DNA from 3 places in the Cutibacterium sp. KB22876 genome. Region 3 is predicted to be linked to each of the others. Evidence: riboswitches for the same ligand, from Rfam matches in the RefSeq annotation. Region 3 holds a riboswitch; each other region holds the start of a gene.
The links. Region 3 has a riboswitch for cobalamin ahead of cobO (cob(I)yrinic acid a,c-diamide adenosyltransferase). Riboswitches for the same ligand answer to the same signal wherever they lie in the genome.
Positions count from the first base shown of each region.

Region 1: linked by a shared signal. The riboswitch ahead of AC6I1W_RS04510 (FecCD family ABC transporter permease) and the one ahead of cobO (cob(I)yrinic acid a,c-diamide adenosyltransferase) in region 3 are both predicted to bind cobalamin.
Region 2: linked by a shared signal. The riboswitch ahead of AC6I1W_RS01240 (anaerobic ribonucleoside triphosphate reductase) and the one ahead of cobO (cob(I)yrinic acid a,c-diamide adenosyltransferase) in region 3 are both predicted to bind cobalamin.

Region 1 covers NZ_AP040858.1:996,126-1,001,981, reverse strand. The annotation lists gene AC6I1W_RS04525 (FecCD family ABC transporter permease) at 1-842, shown strand, start outside; gene AC6I1W_RS04520 (FecCD family ABC transporter permease) at 839-1,861, shown strand; gene AC6I1W_RS04515 (ABC transporter ATP-binding protein) at 1,858-2,664, shown strand; cobalamin riboswitch at 2,813-2,971, shown strand; gene AC6I1W_RS04510 (FecCD family ABC transporter permease) at 3,010-4,035, shown strand; gene AC6I1W_RS04505 (ATP-binding cassette domain-containing protein) at 4,032-5,348, shown strand; gene AC6I1W_RS04500 (mycothione reductase) at 5,467-5,856, opposite strand, start outside.
Region 2 covers NZ_AP040858.1:266,227-272,082, reverse strand. The annotation lists gene AC6I1W_RS01250 (cutinase family protein) at 1-644, opposite strand, end outside; gene AC6I1W_RS01245 (YbhB/YbcL family Raf kinase inhibitor-like protein) at 909-1,370, opposite strand; cobalamin riboswitch at 1,545-1,755, shown strand; gene AC6I1W_RS01240 (anaerobic ribonucleoside triphosphate reductase) at 1,831-4,167, shown strand; gene nrdG (anaerobic ribonucleoside-triphosphate reductase activating protein) at 4,181-4,693, shown strand; gene AC6I1W_RS01230 (DEAD/DEAH box helicase) at 4,677-5,856, opposite strand, start outside.
Region 3 covers NZ_AP040858.1:1,106,440-1,112,295, forward strand. The annotation lists gene AC6I1W_RS05045 (energy-coupling factor ABC transporter ATP-binding protein) at 1-179, shown strand, start outside; gene cbiT (precorrin-6Y C5,15-methyltransferase (decarboxylating) subunit CbiT) at 396-992, opposite strand; cobalamin riboswitch at 1,016-1,152, shown strand; gene cobO (cob(I)yrinic acid a,c-diamide adenosyltransferase) at 1,193-1,807, shown strand; gene cobBC (bifunctional hydrogenobyrinic acid a,c-diamide synthase/histidinol phosphate aminotransferase CobBC) at 1,807-4,239, shown strand; gene cobA (uroporphyrinogen-III C-methyltransferase) at 4,239-5,015, shown strand; gene AC6I1W_RS05070 (cobalt-precorrin-6A reductase) at 5,009-5,761, opposite strand.

The sequences.
Region 1 (5,856 bases), 110 kb from region 3:
TCATCCGCTCACGCGTTCCACGCACGGTTCTCGGCCTGGTGTCCGGAGCCGCCCTCGCACTCTCCGGCGCCCTCATGCAGGCGCTGACCCGCAATCCCCTGGCCGATCCAGGAATTCTCGGCATCAACTCCGGGGCCGCTCTCGCTGTCCTCGTCGGTATCGCCCACCTGGGCCTGACGGCACCAATCCAGTACGTCTGGCTGGCCGTTGCCGGGGCTACCGCAGCTGCCGCCCTGGTCTGGCTCATCGGAGCCGGAAGCCGCAGCCGGCCAACTCCCGTCCGACTGGCACTGGCCGGAGCCATCGTCACCGCCGTCCTCACCGGTTTCATTCAGATGGTGTTGTTACCTCACCCGAACCTGCTGCAATCCTTCCGAACCTGGCAGGCAGGATCCCTCAGCGGACCCAATCTGGGACAGATCGCGACGGTGTCTCCTCTGCTCCTCGTCGGAGTGGTGCTGGCTGCCATCAGCGCCCCAGGCCTGAACACCCTCGCGCTGGGAGAAGACCTGGCAGCGGGCCTGGGGACGCGAGTGACTGTCGTCCGGGTGACGTCATCGGTGGCCGCCGTCCTGCTGGCAGCTGGAACCACGGCGCTGACGGGTCCCATCGGGTTCGTGGGGCTCATCGCCCCTCACGCCGTGCGGGCCGTCGTCGGCCCGGACAATCGGCGGGTGCTGGCATGGTGTGCCATCTGCGGACCCGTTCTGGTGCTGGCGTCCGACGTCCTGGGACGCGTCATCACTCGGCCTGCCGACGTCGCGGTGGGAATCGTCACCGCAATCATCGGAGCTCCGGTGTTCATCGCCCTGATCCGTTGCCGGGAGGTGAGACAACGATGAGCGCGCTTGCTCTCGTGCGGCAGGGGCGACGGCACCGCCGCCTGCGTCGTGGTCTGGTCGTGACCATCTTGTCGGTGGCAACTGTCGCCGCTTTCATTGCCAGCCTGTGCCTTGGCGAGCAGATGTACTCGCCGTCACAAGTCGTCGACGCTCTCCGCGGGCAGGTCGGCCCGGCATCCTTCATCATCGGTGACCTCCGTCTCCCACGCACCATTGCCGGACTTCTCTGTGGCGCTGCATTTGGCCTTGTCGGAGCATTGTTCCAGGCCCTGCTGCGCAACACGTTGGCAAGCCCTGACGTCATCGGGATCACGGCCGGGGCCAACACTGCCGCGGTAGCTGGAATCATCGTGCTCGGATGGTCCGGCCTGCAGCTGACGTGTCTGGCCGTCGCGGGAGCGATCGTAACGGCCGGCATCGTCGTCGGGCTTGCGCGCCACGACACATCAGGTGGCGAGCGGCTCATCCTCATGGGCATTGCGACGGGGGCTATGGCGACCGCAGGGACGATGTGGCTGATGGTCCGCGCCGATCCCAATGATGCGGCTGGGGCTGCTCGTTGGCTCGCGGGCAACCTTGCCGTGGCTTCCGCTGACCAATCCGCCACTCTCGCCGTCGTCCTTGTCATCGGCCTACCGGTGCTGCTGGCCAACTCTCGCCACCTCGGGACCATGGACGTGGGGGATGACCTGGCCACCGGGCTGGGGGTACACGTGGAGCGGACTCGTGCTCTGCTCATGATCGTCGGGGTCATCGTGCTGGCCTGCGCCACTGCCGTTGCAGGACCGATCGCCTTCGTGTCGCTGATGTGCGGACCGATTGCATTTCGACTGTGTGGCCCAGGAGATGCCCCACTCATGGCCTCCGCGCTCACTGGATCGGTCCTGGTACTGGTGTGCGACTTCGTCGGCGCCAACCTCATGTCACACACCTATCCGGTGGGGCTGGTCACCGGGATTCTGGGCGGGGTGTACCTGCTCATCGTCATGGCTCGTCAGTCTCGAAAGGAGAGTGCGTGAGAACCAGTCATCATCTGAAGGCCGACGCGGTATCGGTTGGGTACGGAGACCGCGCCGTCCTGGACCACCTCGACCTCAGCATCCCGACCGGAAGGATCGGGGCAATCATTGGCCCGAACGGTTGTGGCAAATCCACCCTGTTACGGACGATGACACGCTTGATCCGCCCCAGCAGCGGTCAGGTCGTCCTGGACGGTCAGGAGCTCCCCACTGTGCCGACCCGGCAACTCGCCCGTGTCGTCGGGTTGTTGCCGCAGTCCCCGACAGCTCCGACGACGATCACCGTCGCAGATCTGGTGGCGCGCGGACGCGCTCCTCACCAAGGAATTTTCGGACGATGGACCACCGCCGATGAGCAGGCGGTGGCGTCGGCGCTGGAACGCACTGGAATCGTCGAGCTGGCCCGACGACCGGTTGACGAGCTGTCCGGAGGTCAGCGCCAGCGAGTGTGGATCGCCATGGCCTTGGCCCAGAACACCGACGTGCTCTTCCTCGACGAACCGACGACCTACCTTGATCTGGCCCATCAGATCGACGTTCTCAGCTTGTTGCGTGACCTCAACCGCCGTGACGGGGTGACGATCGTCATGGTGCTCCATGACATCAACATGGCGGCGCGCTACTGCGACTGGTTAGTGGCCATGCGTGACGGGGAGATTCGAGCGAACGGAACCCCCACCGAGGTCATCACCGCCGACGTCATGCGAGAAGTCTTTGGCCTGCACACGCACATCATCCATGCCCCGGATGTCGGGACGCCCATCGTCATCCCGATCGACACCGTGGGGGTCGATGACGGCTGACTCGCGAGAAGCCCTCCATGGTGCGTCACTGACGTCGGGCCCTCGCCGATGGGTATGGCATCGACCGTCGCCACATCGCCTTCATGAGGTACTGGAGACAGGACAACGCTGCGATGTGAGGGTAACCGAATTCCATTTGTGAGGCACGGCTAAGATGACTGCGTCCGGCGTAGGGAACCCCGTGTGAATCGGGGGCTGACGCGCAGCGGTAAGGCGGACGAACGGGCAGACAAGCCACTGGGAAACCGGGAAGGCGCCCGTTCGGTTGAGGCCAAGTCCGAAAACCTCCTGGACCGTATCTGACCGACGGCCGCGCGATTCGGCCCTGACGAGGACGGCTTTCCCTTGGCTCGACTCCTTCACCGCCGTACCCCGACTCGCTTCTTCCTACTCGTGACTCTCCTCGTGCTCATGCCGGTACTCTCGATTGCCTTTGGTGCCGCACCGGTACCCATCGGTCAGGTCTTGGGGGTACTCGCCGACCATTGTGACATTCCCATTCACGTGACCTGGGACTCCATTACCGACGCGATCGTCTGGCAGAACCGCATGCCTCGCATCGTCACCGGGCTCGGCGTCGGCGCGACCCTCGGTGTCGCCGGAGTCGCACTCCGAGCCGTGGTTCGCAACCCCCTCGCAGAGCCCTACGTACTTGGCGTGAGCGCGGGAGCCTCCTCGGGAGCTGCCGCGGCGATCATCATCGTCGGCGTCACCTCGTCATTCGCAGTAGCCGGCATGGCCTTCCTGGGAGCGCTGCTGTCGACCGCGATCGTGCTGTTCATGGGCGGCGGCCGGAACTCGTCGACGCTGCGTCTCGTCCTCGCCGGTCTCGCGGTGGGATTCATCTTTCAAGCCGTCACCAATTTCATCATCATCTCCTCCGACTCGGCCGAGACTGCACGCGCGGTGATGTTCTGGACCCTCGGTGACCTGTCTCGAGCCAGCTGGGGGCAGGGATGGACGAACGTTGCCGTGGCGATCGTTCTGACTGTACTGCTGTGGGCATGTGCCCCATGGCTCGACGCGTTGGCGTCCGGGGATTCCACGGCCACCGCGGTCGGGATCGACCCGACCGTCATCCATGTGCTGCTTCTCGTCCCCGTATCGGCTGGGGTGGCCATGGCGGTGGCTATCTCCGGCGGCATCGGTTTCGTCGGACTGGTCATCCCCCACCTCATGCGATCCTTCATCGGTCATGGCCACCGTCGGTTGGTGGTCTCCTCGGCTATGGCCGGAGCCATCTTCCTGATGTGGGCCGACACCTTCTCACGCACCGTGTTCAGCCCAGCCGAACTGCCCATCGGAGTCATCACGGGTCTGCTCGGCGCGCCGTTCCTCCTCGTGTTGGTGCGACGGGAGGCGATGGCATGATCACCGCTTCCGACTTAGTCATTCACCGAGGACAGCGGGTTGTCCTCGACGGCGTCGATCTTTCAGCGGATCAGGGCGTGACCATCGGGGTCGTCGGCCCCAATGGCGCAGGAAAGTCAACCTTGTTGTCTGCGCTGTACCGCAACGTCGCGATTGCCTCCGGACGAGTCACCGTCAGCGACCATGATCTCTCAGCCATGAATCGCCGCGAGATTGCGCGCGAGGTCGCCGTCGTCTCTCAGATTCCCGATCAAGCCCTGCCGCTGACGGTTCGCGACACCGTCTCCCTGGGACGACTCCCCCACCGATCCCTCATGGGATACGGGGATGCGACCGATCGTGACATCGTCGACAATGCCCTGACGAGAACGGACCTGACAGGTCTCGCGGATCGACTCGTCACCCAGTTGTCCGGCGGGGAACGTCAGAGGGTTCTCGTCGCCCGAGCCATCGCCCAGCAGGCCGGCCATCTGCTGCTCGACGAGCCCACCAATCACCTCGACATCGGCCATCAGTTCGCCCTGCTCGACCTCGTCAAAACCATTGACGCCACCACCGTGATCGTGCTCCATAACCTCAACCTGGCAGCTCGAGCATGCGACCGACTGGTGTTGCTTGATCAAGGCCGCCTCGTCGCGTCCGGCCCTTGTGGGGAGGTCCTGCAACCCGATCACCCATTGCGCGTCCTCGACGTGTGCTGTGGACCTGGATCCTTGTCAAACGCCGTCACGCAGAGATTTGGTGACGCCAGCTGTGTGGGGATCGATCGCGACCCGGTGCTCATGCGGCTGTTCCGCGAAACGACGCCACACCCGGATCGAATTGAGATCGTCGATGTCGACCTACGGGAGCCTGGATGGGCGGCCCGGTGGGCTGAGGAACCCTTTGATGCCGCTGTCAGCGCGACGGCCCTGCACTGGTTCGAGCCCGATGAGTTGGCGAGGGTGCACCAGGACATCGCCTCGGTGCTGACCCCTGGCGGGATCCTGCTCAATGCCGATCATCTCTTCTTCGACAAGGCCACTGAGCCTTTCCTGGCTGAATTGGCCCCGGCAGAACGAGACCGCACCGAGGCTCAGATGCGAGACGACGGGGCAATGTCCTGGCAGGAATGGTGGGACGCAGCCTTGGCCATGCCTGGATGGGAGTCCGAGGCCGAGGAGTTCCGACGTCGTTGGGCGGACAAGGACATCTCTCGGAAGGTCAGCGCCGAGTTCCATTTCGCCTCGATGCGCGCGGCCGGATTCACCGAGACTGCTCAGGTCTGGCAGTGGTTCGACGACCGGATCCTGATAGGGCGGATGCCGATGTGACGCTGGAGGTGGGCGGGGGGTACCCCCCGCCCACCGTTCTGCTCTGGTCAAGCGTTACTGTCGCCCTCGCTCCCATCCCGGGGCTGACCAAGAACCGCACCCAATGTCACCCTCAGCATCACCCGAGTCGGTCAAACTCCTTGTCAAGGCCAAGCAGGGCGTTCTCCACGACCTCAGGCAGTGCCGGGTGTATCCAGTACTGTCCCCGCGCCATCTCCCCGACTGTCTGGCCGGCGCTCATCCCCTGAATGCAGGTCTGGATGAGGGTCGATGCCTGCGGGCCGATGATGTGGGCGCCCAGCAGCGTCCTCGTCCCCGGGTCACCCAACAGCTTGACACAGTGTCCCTCGTCCTCCATCGCCCAGCCATAGGCGACGTCCGCGTACTCCTGGACGTACTTGGTGTACGGGATCTCGGACTGCAACAGACTCTGTTCGCTCGCACCCACCGAGGCGACCTGCGGGTTCGAGAACACCGCATGAGGCACGAATCGATGATCAGAACTGGC
Region 2 (5,856 bases), 840 kb from region 3:
GATTTCTGATCAAGGGATTCCTGACTCAGACTGAGGGTGGCCTTGATGATGGCCCGCATCTGGGCGTCACGGTTGGCCCCGGGGGTCGCATGTGCGCGCTCTCGCAAGTAGTAGAGGATGGCAGCCATTCCCATGGCCGACCGGTCGGCATCTCCACTGAGTTCCTGGACGTTCTGCCCTGGGTAGTGGTCTGGGTTCCCGGCCAGGATGGCACCTGCCAGGCGCTGAGGGGTGTCGGTCTGGGCGAGGGCCTGGGTGATGGCCTGGGAGCCTTGGGAAAAACCGGCGAGGATGACCCATTCCTTGGGGCACTGCTTCTTCTCGGCGTTGAGGAGGGCGGTGAGTTTCTTGGCTCCCAGAGCCGCAGAGTCGAAGTACTCCGTCGACGGCATGGTTGCGTCGAAGAGGAGACTGCTCATCGATGCTTGTTGCAGGGTGTGAGGGTCAGCCGCAGGATAGTCCAGGTAGACCTGACGGACAGTTCCCTTGCCCTTCCACTTCTGGGCCACAGCGTCACGGATCGACGTGATGGTCTCGCCATAGGGAGGGGTTTCCCCGGAGCCGCGAACGCCGACGAACATCACGGAGGCACACTCCATCTGGGATGCGTGTTCTGAGGACACCGGGTCTGAGCCCCAGCCCATTCCTGCTCCGGGGGTGATGGGTGCGGCAGGTTTGGGAGAGTCCGCGGATCCGCTGGCGTAGCTGGTGCTGGTGGTCGTCGGGGTGGGGGTTGCTGACTCGGCACTGGCGGAAAGCGGCATCGATACCAGACCGACGGCGACGAGGAGAGTGAGCAATGTCTGCCGAAGCTTCACGACGCCAGTCAAGCAGGCGCCGCCGACACGTGGTCGACGGCGCCTGTTCGTGTTTGCTGCCACGAGGTCGGTTGGCAGCCCTGGTCATCGTCAGGACTGCTGGAAGGTTCCGGTGATCGACGCGGAGTCCAGCTCGCTGGTGTGGATGGCGAAGCGGACCTGGACGTTGGCGGCGTCGTCAGGAATGTCGAGATGCTCGCTCGGCATGGCATGGACGGTGTGGATGTAGCGGTGGGCCGGTCCGGGCGGCGGGCAGGCGCCGGAGTAGCCGTCCTCCTGGTAGTCGTTGGTCCACTCGCGCACGCCGGAGGGCAGCGGGCCGCCTTCGTCGAGGGAGGTGACGTCGGCCGGGATGTCGGCGAGGATCCAGTGCCAGAAGCCGGAACCAGTGGGGGCGTCGGGATCGTAGATGGTGATCGCGTAGGACTTGGTGCCCTCCGGGCCGGGCGTCCAGCTCAACTGCGGGCTGACGTTCTTGCCGCCCGCATCGGCGTGGGCGTAGGCCAGGGCGATCGGCTGGCCTTCCTTGATGGACGTGCTGGTGATCTCCATGGGTTGTGTCCTTTCCCTTGGCGTGTGTCCATGATGCCAGCCTGATGTGCGATCCGAAGGGCGTGGCAACTGGCTCTGATCGCGGGGGAGCGCACCCGCCACGGCGAGACGAGGGGGCGGGTGCGCGGATGCGTCGAGATGCGTATACCCTTCATCTTGTGCTGGTTCTCATCGCGAGGCACCAGATGTAGGGGTTTCTCGACATCTGGCGGTGATGGGAGGAAAGAGGGAATCCGGTGGGAAACCGGAACTGCCCCGCAGCGGTGACAGGGAACGACGGCGACACACGCACTGGCCATCCGGCTGGGAAGCGTCGCTCGGTAGGAACCCGTCTGGCGACGGAAAGCCCTGAAGTCCGAAGACCTGCCAGTGCCCGGGTCAGCGACCCGGTACGACTACGGGCGCGCGGGACGACCCGGGGCGAACCTGCTCCACCCGTGCGCTGCTTCGAGGAGAGAGCATGTCGACCACCCTTCATTCGGTGTCCATCAGCCAGCAGCGAGCAGTACCAGCATCCATCCGCAAGAGGGACGGACGGGTCATCGGATTCGACTCGACGAAGATCGTCGAGGCCGTCCGCAAGGCCTTCGTCGCCTGTGGCATCGACGCCCCCGAACTCCTGGCCTCCGAGGTCGCCCTCGAGGTGCTCTCCCGACTGAGCGAGATGGGTGAGGACACCCCTGACGTCGAGGCCATCCAGGACCTCGTCGAGAAGGCCCTCATGGATCAGGGACATGACGACGTCGCCAAGGCCTACATCCTCTACCGTCAGCGTCGCACCGTCGCCCGCGACCAGCAGTCCGCCCTCATGCGCACCCTGCGCGAGATCACCTTCGCCTCCGCCGAGGAGGCTGACGCTAAGCGGGAGAACGCCAACGTCGACGGCAACTCCGCAATGGGGTCGATGCTGCGCTACGGAACCGAGTCGGCCAAGCAGTTCAACCTGCTCGAGGTGCTCGACCCCACCCATGCCGCCGCCCATCGTGACGGGGACATCCACATCCACGACCTCGACTTCCTCACCCTGACGACCACCTGTTGCCAGATCAACCTCACCGATCTCTTCGAGCACGGCTTCTCCACCGGCCACGGCGTGCTGCGAACCCCGCAATCGATCGGGTCGTACGCGGCCCTGGCCTGCATCGCGATCCAGTCCAACCAGAATGACCAACACGGTGGCCAGGCGGTGCCGAACTTTGACCGAGACATGGCGCCGGGGGTCGCCAAGACCTTCGTCAAGGCCGCCCAAATCGGTCTGACGAGGACTTTCGAGGTTCTCGGTGGTGACGAGGAGCATCTCGACGAGGTGCGCGAGGCGGCCTCCGGGTGGGTGCTGGAGCCGGATGCCGCCGCGCTGGCCCGTGAGAAGGAGCAGCTGGCGGAACTGTTCGCCGGGCTCATTGACGACACCGACCGGGTCGCCGACAGAGTCCGTCGCCAGGCTGTCGAGGAGACGCGTCGTCAGACCTACCAGGCGATGGAGGCCCTCATCGCCAACCTCAACACCATGAATTCGCGAGCCGGGGCGCAGACCCCGTTCTCGTCGATCAATTACGGCACCGACACCAGCCCGGAGGCGCGGATGGTGATGCATTGCCTGCTGGAGGCCACCGAAGCCGGTCTGGGCGGCGGGGAGACCGCGATCTTCCCGATCCAGATCTTCCGGGTGCAGAAGGGTGTCAATCTCGACGACGACGACCCCAACCACGACCTGTTCCGGCTGGCCTGTCGTGTGAGTGCCAAGCGCCTCTTCCCGAACTTCTCCTTCCAGGATGCCCCGTTCAACGCCGAGTACTACGTGCCCGGCCATCCCGAGACCGAGATCGCCTACATGGGCTGCCGCACCCGGGTGATGTCGAACGTCCATGACCCCTCGCAGGCCCAGACCTGGGGACGCGGGAACCTGTCCTTCACCTCGATCAACCTGCCGAGGCTGGCGATCGAGGCCAACCACGACGTCGATGTTTTCTTCACCTCCTTCGACCGGATGATCGACCTCGTCATCGACCAGTTGCTCGACCGGCTCAAGATCCAGTCCCACAAGCTGGTGCGAAACTTCCCCTTCCTCATGGGGCAGGGGGTCTGGATCGGCTCGGAGAACTTGGGGCCTGACGATGCCGTCGCCGAGGTGCTCGAGCACGGGACCCTGTCGGTGGGGTTCATCGGGCTGGCCGAGACTTTGACGGCCTTGGTCGGTGTCCACCACGGTGAGTCGGAGGAGGCCCAGCAGCTCGGCTTGCGGATCGTCGGTCACCTGCGAGAGAGGATGGACGAGGCCGCCGAGCGCACCGGGTTGAACTTCTCGGCCCTGGCCACCCCAGCCGAGGGACTGTCGGGACGATTCGTGCGGATGGACCGTCAGCGTTACGGGTCGATCCCGGGAGTCACCGACCGGGAGTACTACACCAACAGCTTCCACGTGCCGGTCTGGTACCACATCGGTGCTGCGGACAAGATCCGCATTGAGGCTCCTTATCACGCCTTCACCAACGGCGGTCACATCTCGTACGTCGAACTGTCGGGCGATCCGGCACGCAACGTCGACGCCTTCGAGGCCCTCGTGCGGTACATGGCTGCCAGCGGCATCGGGTACGGGTCCATCAACCATCCGGTCGACCGGGATCCTCAGTGCGGCTACACCGGGATCATCGACGACGAGTGTCCCAAGTGCGGCCGTCACGAGGATTCCGGGTCCTTCGACCGGATTCGCCGCATCACCGGCTACCTCGTCGGTGGGCTGGACAGATTCAACGACGCCAAGCGGGCCGAGGTCCGCGACCGCGTCAAGCACGGATGAGACCGGAGCGAGGATGAGGGTTGCCGGGATCGAGCCGGAGTCGATCGTCGATGGTCCCGGCATCCGCTTTACGGTCTTCGCGCAGGGATGCCCGCTGAAGTGTCCCGGATGCCAGAACCCTGGTACCTGGGATCCCTGCGGTGGCCAGGAGATCGACGTCGAGGAGATCATCACCGAGATGAGGTCGTCGTTGTTGGCGTCCGGATTGACGCTCTCGGGCGGTGAGGCGAGTCGTCAACCTGGAGATTGCGCGACGTTGTCCCGTGCTGCCCACGAAATGGGGTGGGACGTCTGGGCATGGTCCGGATTCACCATGGATGCCCTGCTGCGTCAGGCCCGTCACAACCCAGAGCTGGCCGAGATGCTGGACCAGGTGGACGTCCTGGTCGACGGACCTTTCCAGCTGGCACGACGCACCCTCACCCTGCCATGGCGGGGAAGCGGAAACCAGCGGATCATCGACGTCCCTGCGACCCTGCGCGAGGGGCGAGTGGTGGAGTGGGAATCCGTCAGTCCAGCCGGCTGAAGGCCCTTGTCCGAAGTACCAGGTCCTCGGCCTCGTCACACTCGTCGAGGTCGACGGTCGCGGTGATCGACCAGTCGTGGTTGCCGGCAGGGTCGTCGATGATCTGACGAACCAACCAGATCCGGGCGTCGCGGCGTCCCGACTCCTTCTCGATCATGAACAGACCGGGGGCGCGGGCGTCCGGGCCGTCGTTGATCTCGTCGTGCTCGTCCCAGTAGTCGCCCAGGGTGTCCTCCCAGGCATTGGTCGTCATGGCAGAACTGTCGGGCTCGAGGGCTCCCAGGGCCTCGAAGTCGTCGTCTGCGGCCAGGATCACCTTGCGGAACAAGGCATTGCGCACCATGACGGTGAAGGCCCGCTGGTTGGAGGTGAAGGTCCGTACCGGACGGACCTCTTCGGATTCCTCATCGACGGGATGGGTGAGTTCCTCCCACTCGTCGATGAGGGAGGAGTCGGTGGAGCGGACGACCTCGCCCAGCCAGGAGATGACGTCGGCAAGTTCCTCGGTCCGCTCGGACTCGGGGACTGTCTGACGCAGCGCACGGTAGGCGTCGGTCAGATAGCGCAGCACCAGACCCTCGCTGCGTTGCACCTTGTAATGGGCGCAGAACTCGCCGAAGGTCATGGCGCGTTCGTACATGTCGCGCACGACCGACTTGGGCTGCAGGGCGTCGGAGGGAATCCACGGGTGGCTTGGGGCGAAGATTTCGAACAAGGCGTCGAGGGTCTCCTCGAGCGGGCGTGGCCACTCGATCTCCTCGACGGCGGCCATCCGATCCTCGTAGTCGTAGCCGTCCTCCTTCATGCGTGCGATGGCCTCGCCACGCGCGGCATGCTGCTGGGCTATGAGGACGCTCATCGGATTGTCGAGGGTGGCCTCGATGACGCTGACGACGTCGAGGGCGTGAGTAGGGGACTCCGGGTCGAGGGTCGCGACGGCCTCGCTGGCGAAGGCCGACAGCGGCTGGTTGAGGGCGAAGTCATCCTGCAGGGCCTCGTTCATCGCGAATTTGCGGCCACCGGGGGTGGGCTCGTCGAGACGGTGGACGACCTCGGAGCGCAGCAGGGACAGCCCGATCTGCACGGCGCGACGGTAGAGGCGACGCCGCTCGGCGACGGCCGGGGTGGAGGAGTCGACGAGGTGCTGGACCGCCCGAGCGGTG
Region 3 (5,856 bases):
GAGTGCAGCAGGGGCCGATCGACGAGTTACTCGCAAATGTGACCATGGTGGAGAGGGCCCATCTACACCTGCCTTGGCCCCTCGAACTGGTCCGGCGTCTTGGGATGGATGAGCGTCCCCGAACGATGAGCGAGGTCGTCGCGATCCTGTCACACCTGGCGCCGAGCAGTCCGTGTTGACGTCATCGTTGTGACATCAGCGGCACAAGGCACTCTTGATGGGGCGGCCACAGTGCGGCGGTTCGATGGTCATCATGAACAGGTCAGCGCTGTCGGTTTCGGCAGTGCCACACCATGTGCGTTTCGCTGCCGAGCAGACCTGGGCTGCCTGCCTGCTGGCCTCCCAGATCAGCTGAGTCCAGGGTCAGACAACTGTGCACACTGGGTGGCTCGTCGTCACTCAGTGTGCTGCCAGGTCCACGCCACGACGGTGCGGGCCGGTTTCCAGCCCCGCAGCCGGCCGATGCTGTCGGCGGTCTCGACGCCGAACCTCATGAGGTCACCGCCCAGATCCCGGTGCAAGGACTCCACGAGCATCTCGGCCTCCATCGTCACCCCATGGACGACGAGCCGTCCCCCGATGGGTAGACGTGGTCGACACTGGGTGACGAGAGTTTCCGTCGCACCGCCGCCGATGAAGATGGCATCCGGGTCGGGCAGTCCCTCCGGCAGCCCCTTGGTGAGGTCGGCGTCGATGACCTCGAACTGGCCGGGCAGAGTGAGTTCTGCGGCATTCGTGCGGGCATTGGCGGCCCGTTCTGTCTTGCGCTCCACCCCGATGGCTCGGCAGGTCGGATCGGTGCGACACCACTCGACACCGATCGACCCGGCGCCGGTGCCGAGGTCCCACAGCAGCTGGCCCGGCATGGGTCGCAACGCTGCCAGAGCGACGGCCCTCACCGGATGTTTGGTGATGAGGCCGTCATGGGCGAAGTGCGTCTCGTCGAGGCCAGGCGTGCGTCCGAGGAGGGTGGCGTCAGGATCATGGGTCATGAGGGAAGCTTAGGGCAGTGCCGGGTGAGGACAACCCGACCCGTGTGACACAATCGACGGTGGCCCTCGGGGAGGAATCCGGTGTGAATCCGGAGCGGTCCCGCCACTGTGAGCGCCTCAGCGCGAGCCAGGTCGATCCTGCGGGTCAGGTCACGGAAATCCCGTGACCCGACGGGCGCGGACCCGCAAGGAGGTCGTTCATGCCGCACGCGCGCAGTGGCGCCACACCAGACGACGGGCTGTCCACCAGACAGCGACGGTTACGGCCAGTTCTTGCTGTGAACACCGGCGAGGGCAAGGGCAAGACGACAGCGGCGATGGGTACCGCCCTGCGCGCCTGGAACCAAGGGTGGAGAGTCGGCGTCTTCCAGTTCGTGAAGTCCGGACGATGGCATGTCGGCGAGCAGGACGCCCTGCAAGCTCTCGGGAAACTCCACGAGGAGACCGGTGCCGGCGGTCCCGTCACATGGGAGGTCATGGGGACTGGATGGTCCTGGGCACGCTCCTTCGATGCCGCCGATGACCCCGAGGCCGCTGCCCGCGAGGGGTGGCGACACGTGTCGGAACTCCTGGCCAGCGAGGCGCTTGACTTCTACCTTCTTGACGAGTTCACCTACCCGCTGGACTGGGGATGGCTCGATGTCGACGAGGTCGTCGACACACTGGTCAACCGCCCCGGCACCCAGCACGTCGTCATCACTGGCCGTCGCGCCCCGGCAGCCCTCGTCGAGGTCGCAGACCTCGTCACCGAGATGACCAAGGTCAAGCACCCCTTCGACGCCGGTCAGCGTGGTCAGGCGGGAATCGAATGGTGATGCGCATTCCACGAATCCTCATCGCCGCCCCGGCGTCGGGAGGCGGTAAGACGACCGTCGCGACAGGTCTCATGGCAGCCCTGCGTGCCACCGGCCGGACGGTGGCGCCGTTCAAGGTCGGGCCGGATTACATCGATCCCGGTTACCACTCGATGGCCAGTGGTCGTCCGGGCCGCAACCTGGACTCCGTCATGTGTGGTGACGAGCTCATGGCCCCGCTGCTGGCCCATGGTTTCGTCACCCCCGATGCGGCGGACATTGCGGTCATCGAGGGAGTGATGGGCCTCTTCGACGGCCAGCTCGGGACCGGACGCGGGTCCAGCGCCGAGATCGCCACCTCGATCCAGACCCCGGTGGTCGTGGTCGTCGACACCGCTCATGCGTCCCTCACCCACGCCGCAGTGGTGGCAGGTCTGGCGACGTTTGATCCGAATGTCACGATCGCCGGTGTGATCCTCAACCGGGTCGCCTCTCCTCGTCATGGTGCCGAGGTCGTGCGCGGACTCGACCGACTCGGCATCCCGGTGCTGGGGCGGATTCCGCGCACCGAGTCGATCTTCGTGCCGTCTCGCCACCTGGGCCTGGTCCCGGCGGGGGAGTGGGAGCACTCCGCCTCCAAGGTCGCCGGCCTGGGTGACCTCATCGCCGAACACGTCGATCTCGACGCCGTTATGGACCTGGCCGATTCCGCACCCGACCTCGACGTCGAGCCTTGGGATCCGCGAGCCGCTCTGCAATCAGCTGGCTGGCAAGGCCATTCCTTCGACGAGCCGCCGGTGGTCGGAATCTTCGCGGGGCGAGCCTTCACCTTCCGCTACCCCGAGACCACCGAGATGTTGCGGGCGGCCGGGTTCCGGGTCGTCGACGTCGATCCCCTCACCGATCGACATCTTCCGGACGGCATCCAGGGCCTGTACCTGGGCGGTGGATTCCCGGAGATGCACGCCACGGATTTGGAGGACAACACCGAGCTCGCGGCAGATGTCCGCGCCCATGCCGAGGCCGGGATGCCGATCGTCGCGGAGTGCGCCGGGCTTCTCTACCTCTGCCGCCACCTCGACGGGCGCGACATGGCAGGCGTCCTTCCGATGGACGCGGCGATGGCGACGAGGCTGACGATGGGGTACCGGGTCGCCACCCGCAACTCCATCAGCGTCGTCGGCCACGAATTCCACCGCACCACGACGACGCCATTGGCTGACGTCGACCCGGCTTGGCACATCACCATGCCCGACGGCACCGATCGTGCCGAGGGAGCTCTGGGAGACCCTGCTTCTCTGGGGAGTCCCACCGTTCAGGCCTCCTACCTGCACCTGCACTGGGCCGGTCACCCCTCCCAGGCGGCGTGGTTTGCCCGTGAGGTGGCGAGGTTCCACGAGGGGAGGGGGGCCCAGGACACCGAGCCTGACCTCAATCACCACGGGGACAGCGACATTGCTGACGGTCTGGTCGACCTGGCCGTCAACGTCCGCGTCCTCGAGCCGCCGCAGTGGCTTCGCGACGCAATCACCTCCACCGAGCACGACTGGGCGCGTTATCCTGACGCCGCCCCGGCCCGGGACGCCCTGGCCACCATGCACGGTGTGGGAACCGACATGGTTCTGCCCACTTCCGGAGCAGCCGAGGCCTTCCCCCTCATTGCGACCACGCAGCCGCACCACGCTGCGGTCGTCCATCCTCAGTTCACCGAGCCGGAGGTAGCTCTGAGATCAGCCGGGATTGACGTCGACCGAGTCATCCTCAATGCCTCCGACGGGTTCGCACTGGATCCGGCCCTCGTCCCGGAGGATGCCGACCTCGTCATTGTCGGTAACCCCACGAACCCCACCGGTCGGCTGCACCCGGCGTCCGACCTGCTGACCCTGCGCCGCCCGGATCGGATCCTCGTCGTCGACGAAGCCTTCATGGACGCCACTGACGAGTCCCAGTCCCTCATCGGCAACGACATGGGCGACCTGCTGGTGCTGCGTTCCCTGACGAAGACCTACGGGCTGGCCGGGATCCGTGCCGGATACGTCGTCGGGGATCCGCGACTCATCGCACGTCTGGCGGCTCACCAGACCCCGTGGTCGGTGTCCACCCCGGCCGTCGCGGCCATGGTCTCCTGCACCTCCGAGGAAGCGTCTCGGTTCCGCAACCAGCTGCGCGACGAGATTCCCGCGGCCCGCGCCGACCTCGTCGGACGCCTTCGAGAACTCGGTCTGACCATCGTCGATTCCGAGGCTCCCTTCGTGCTCGTCGACACCTCGTCAATCAGCGGCGAATCGGTGCGTCTTCCTCTGGCTGATCGCGGGTTTGCCGTGAGGCGCGGGGAGACCTTCCCCGGTCTCGATCCCAGCTGGATCAGACTTGCCGTCCGTGACACGAAGACACATGCTGAGCTCGCCCGAGCCATCTCCGATCTGACAGCACACCAACCCAAGGAAAACTGATGTCCTACTCCCCAGAACTCGTTCCCGGCACTGTCACCCTCGTCGGAGGTGGCCCCGGTGATCCCGGGCTGCTGACCGTTGCAGGGCTGGAGGCAGTGCGTCAGGCCGACGTCATCCTCCATGACCGTCTCGCTCCGGTCGTCGTCATGGACGAGAATCCCGACGCCGAGAAGATCCCGGTCGGCAAGGTGCCGCGCGGGCCCTACGTCCCGCAGGAGCGCACCAACGAGCTGCTCATCGAGCATGCCAGGGCCGGGCGAAAGGTGGTGCGCCTCAAGGGTGGCGACTCCTTCGTCTTCGGACGTGGTGGCGAGGAGTGGCAGGCCTGCGCTGCTGCCGGTGTTCCGGTGCGCGTCATTCCCGGCGTCACCTCCTGCGTGGCCGGCCCCGAACTCATGGGAGTCCCACTGACCCACCGTCATTTGGTTCAGGGATTCACCGTCGTCTCGGGGCACGTCGCCCCCGGCGACACCCGGTCCGAACTCGACTGGGCACAGATCGCCAAGACCGGCACCACCCTCGTCATCCTCATGGGCGTGGCGCACATTGGTGACATCGCTGCACGCCTCATGGAAGGTGGACTTGCCGGTGACACCCCCGTCGCCGTCGTCGCGGACGCCTCACTGTTCACCCAGCGATCCCTGACGACGACCCTGGAGAAGGCTGCCGAGGACATGGTCGAAGCGGGCATCAAGCCGCCGGCCATCACCGTTGTCGGAGACGTCGCGGGCCTGGACCTCGACGAGACCCAGGTCCACGAACCGTCTGATCACTGAGATTTCACCGTCGCGAGGTGGGCGTTGATCCACTGCACCGCCTCGTCGACCTCGCTGAGCTCGTCCCCCCAACCAGGGGCCGGGCCGCGTGACACCATGACGATCTGGACGCCGGTCTCGGCTGCCAGACGGAGTTTGGGGTCCAGCTCGGTGCCCCCGGAGTCCTTCGAGACGACGGTCGCCACACCCCCGGAGAAGATCTCGCACTCCCGGGCCATGGTGAAAGGGCCACGCTCCTGCAGCACCGTCCAGCCCTCGGGAAGCTCCTCCTCGGGGGCGTCAACGCAGCGCACGATGACCCGACGCGGGCCAAGGCGCAGGTAATGGCTGATGGGTTGGCGTCCCACCGTCAGCAGGACGACGTCAGGCAGGTCCGCAAGGGCTCGTGCGGCGGCGTCGTGATCGTCCACCCAGTGCCAGGTTGCGGCTTCGGGTTGGGTGCGCCAGCTCGGCGGTGCGAGCCGGGCCAGCGGCAGGTTGAGATCGAGACACGCCTGTGCGGCGTGGCCGTGCATGGTCGCGGCGAAGGGGTGTGAGGCGTCCACCATGACCTTGACCTCGTTGGCGGTGAGGAAGTCCTTGAGACCGTCGACACCGCCGAACCCGCCCAGTCTCGTCGGTCCTGGGACGGGTCGTGGGGACTTCGTGCGTCCCGCCAGGGATGTGCACAGGTCGATCCCGTCATCGACCAGTCGAGTGGCCAGCTGCCGGGCCTTTGTCGTGCCGCCAAGAATGAGGACGTCCATGACTCCATCAAAGCAGGCTGTGGGACAATGATCCTCGACCGCGGTGGAACACCGGTGTGAATCCGGGACGGTCCCGCCACTGTGACGCCATCGAG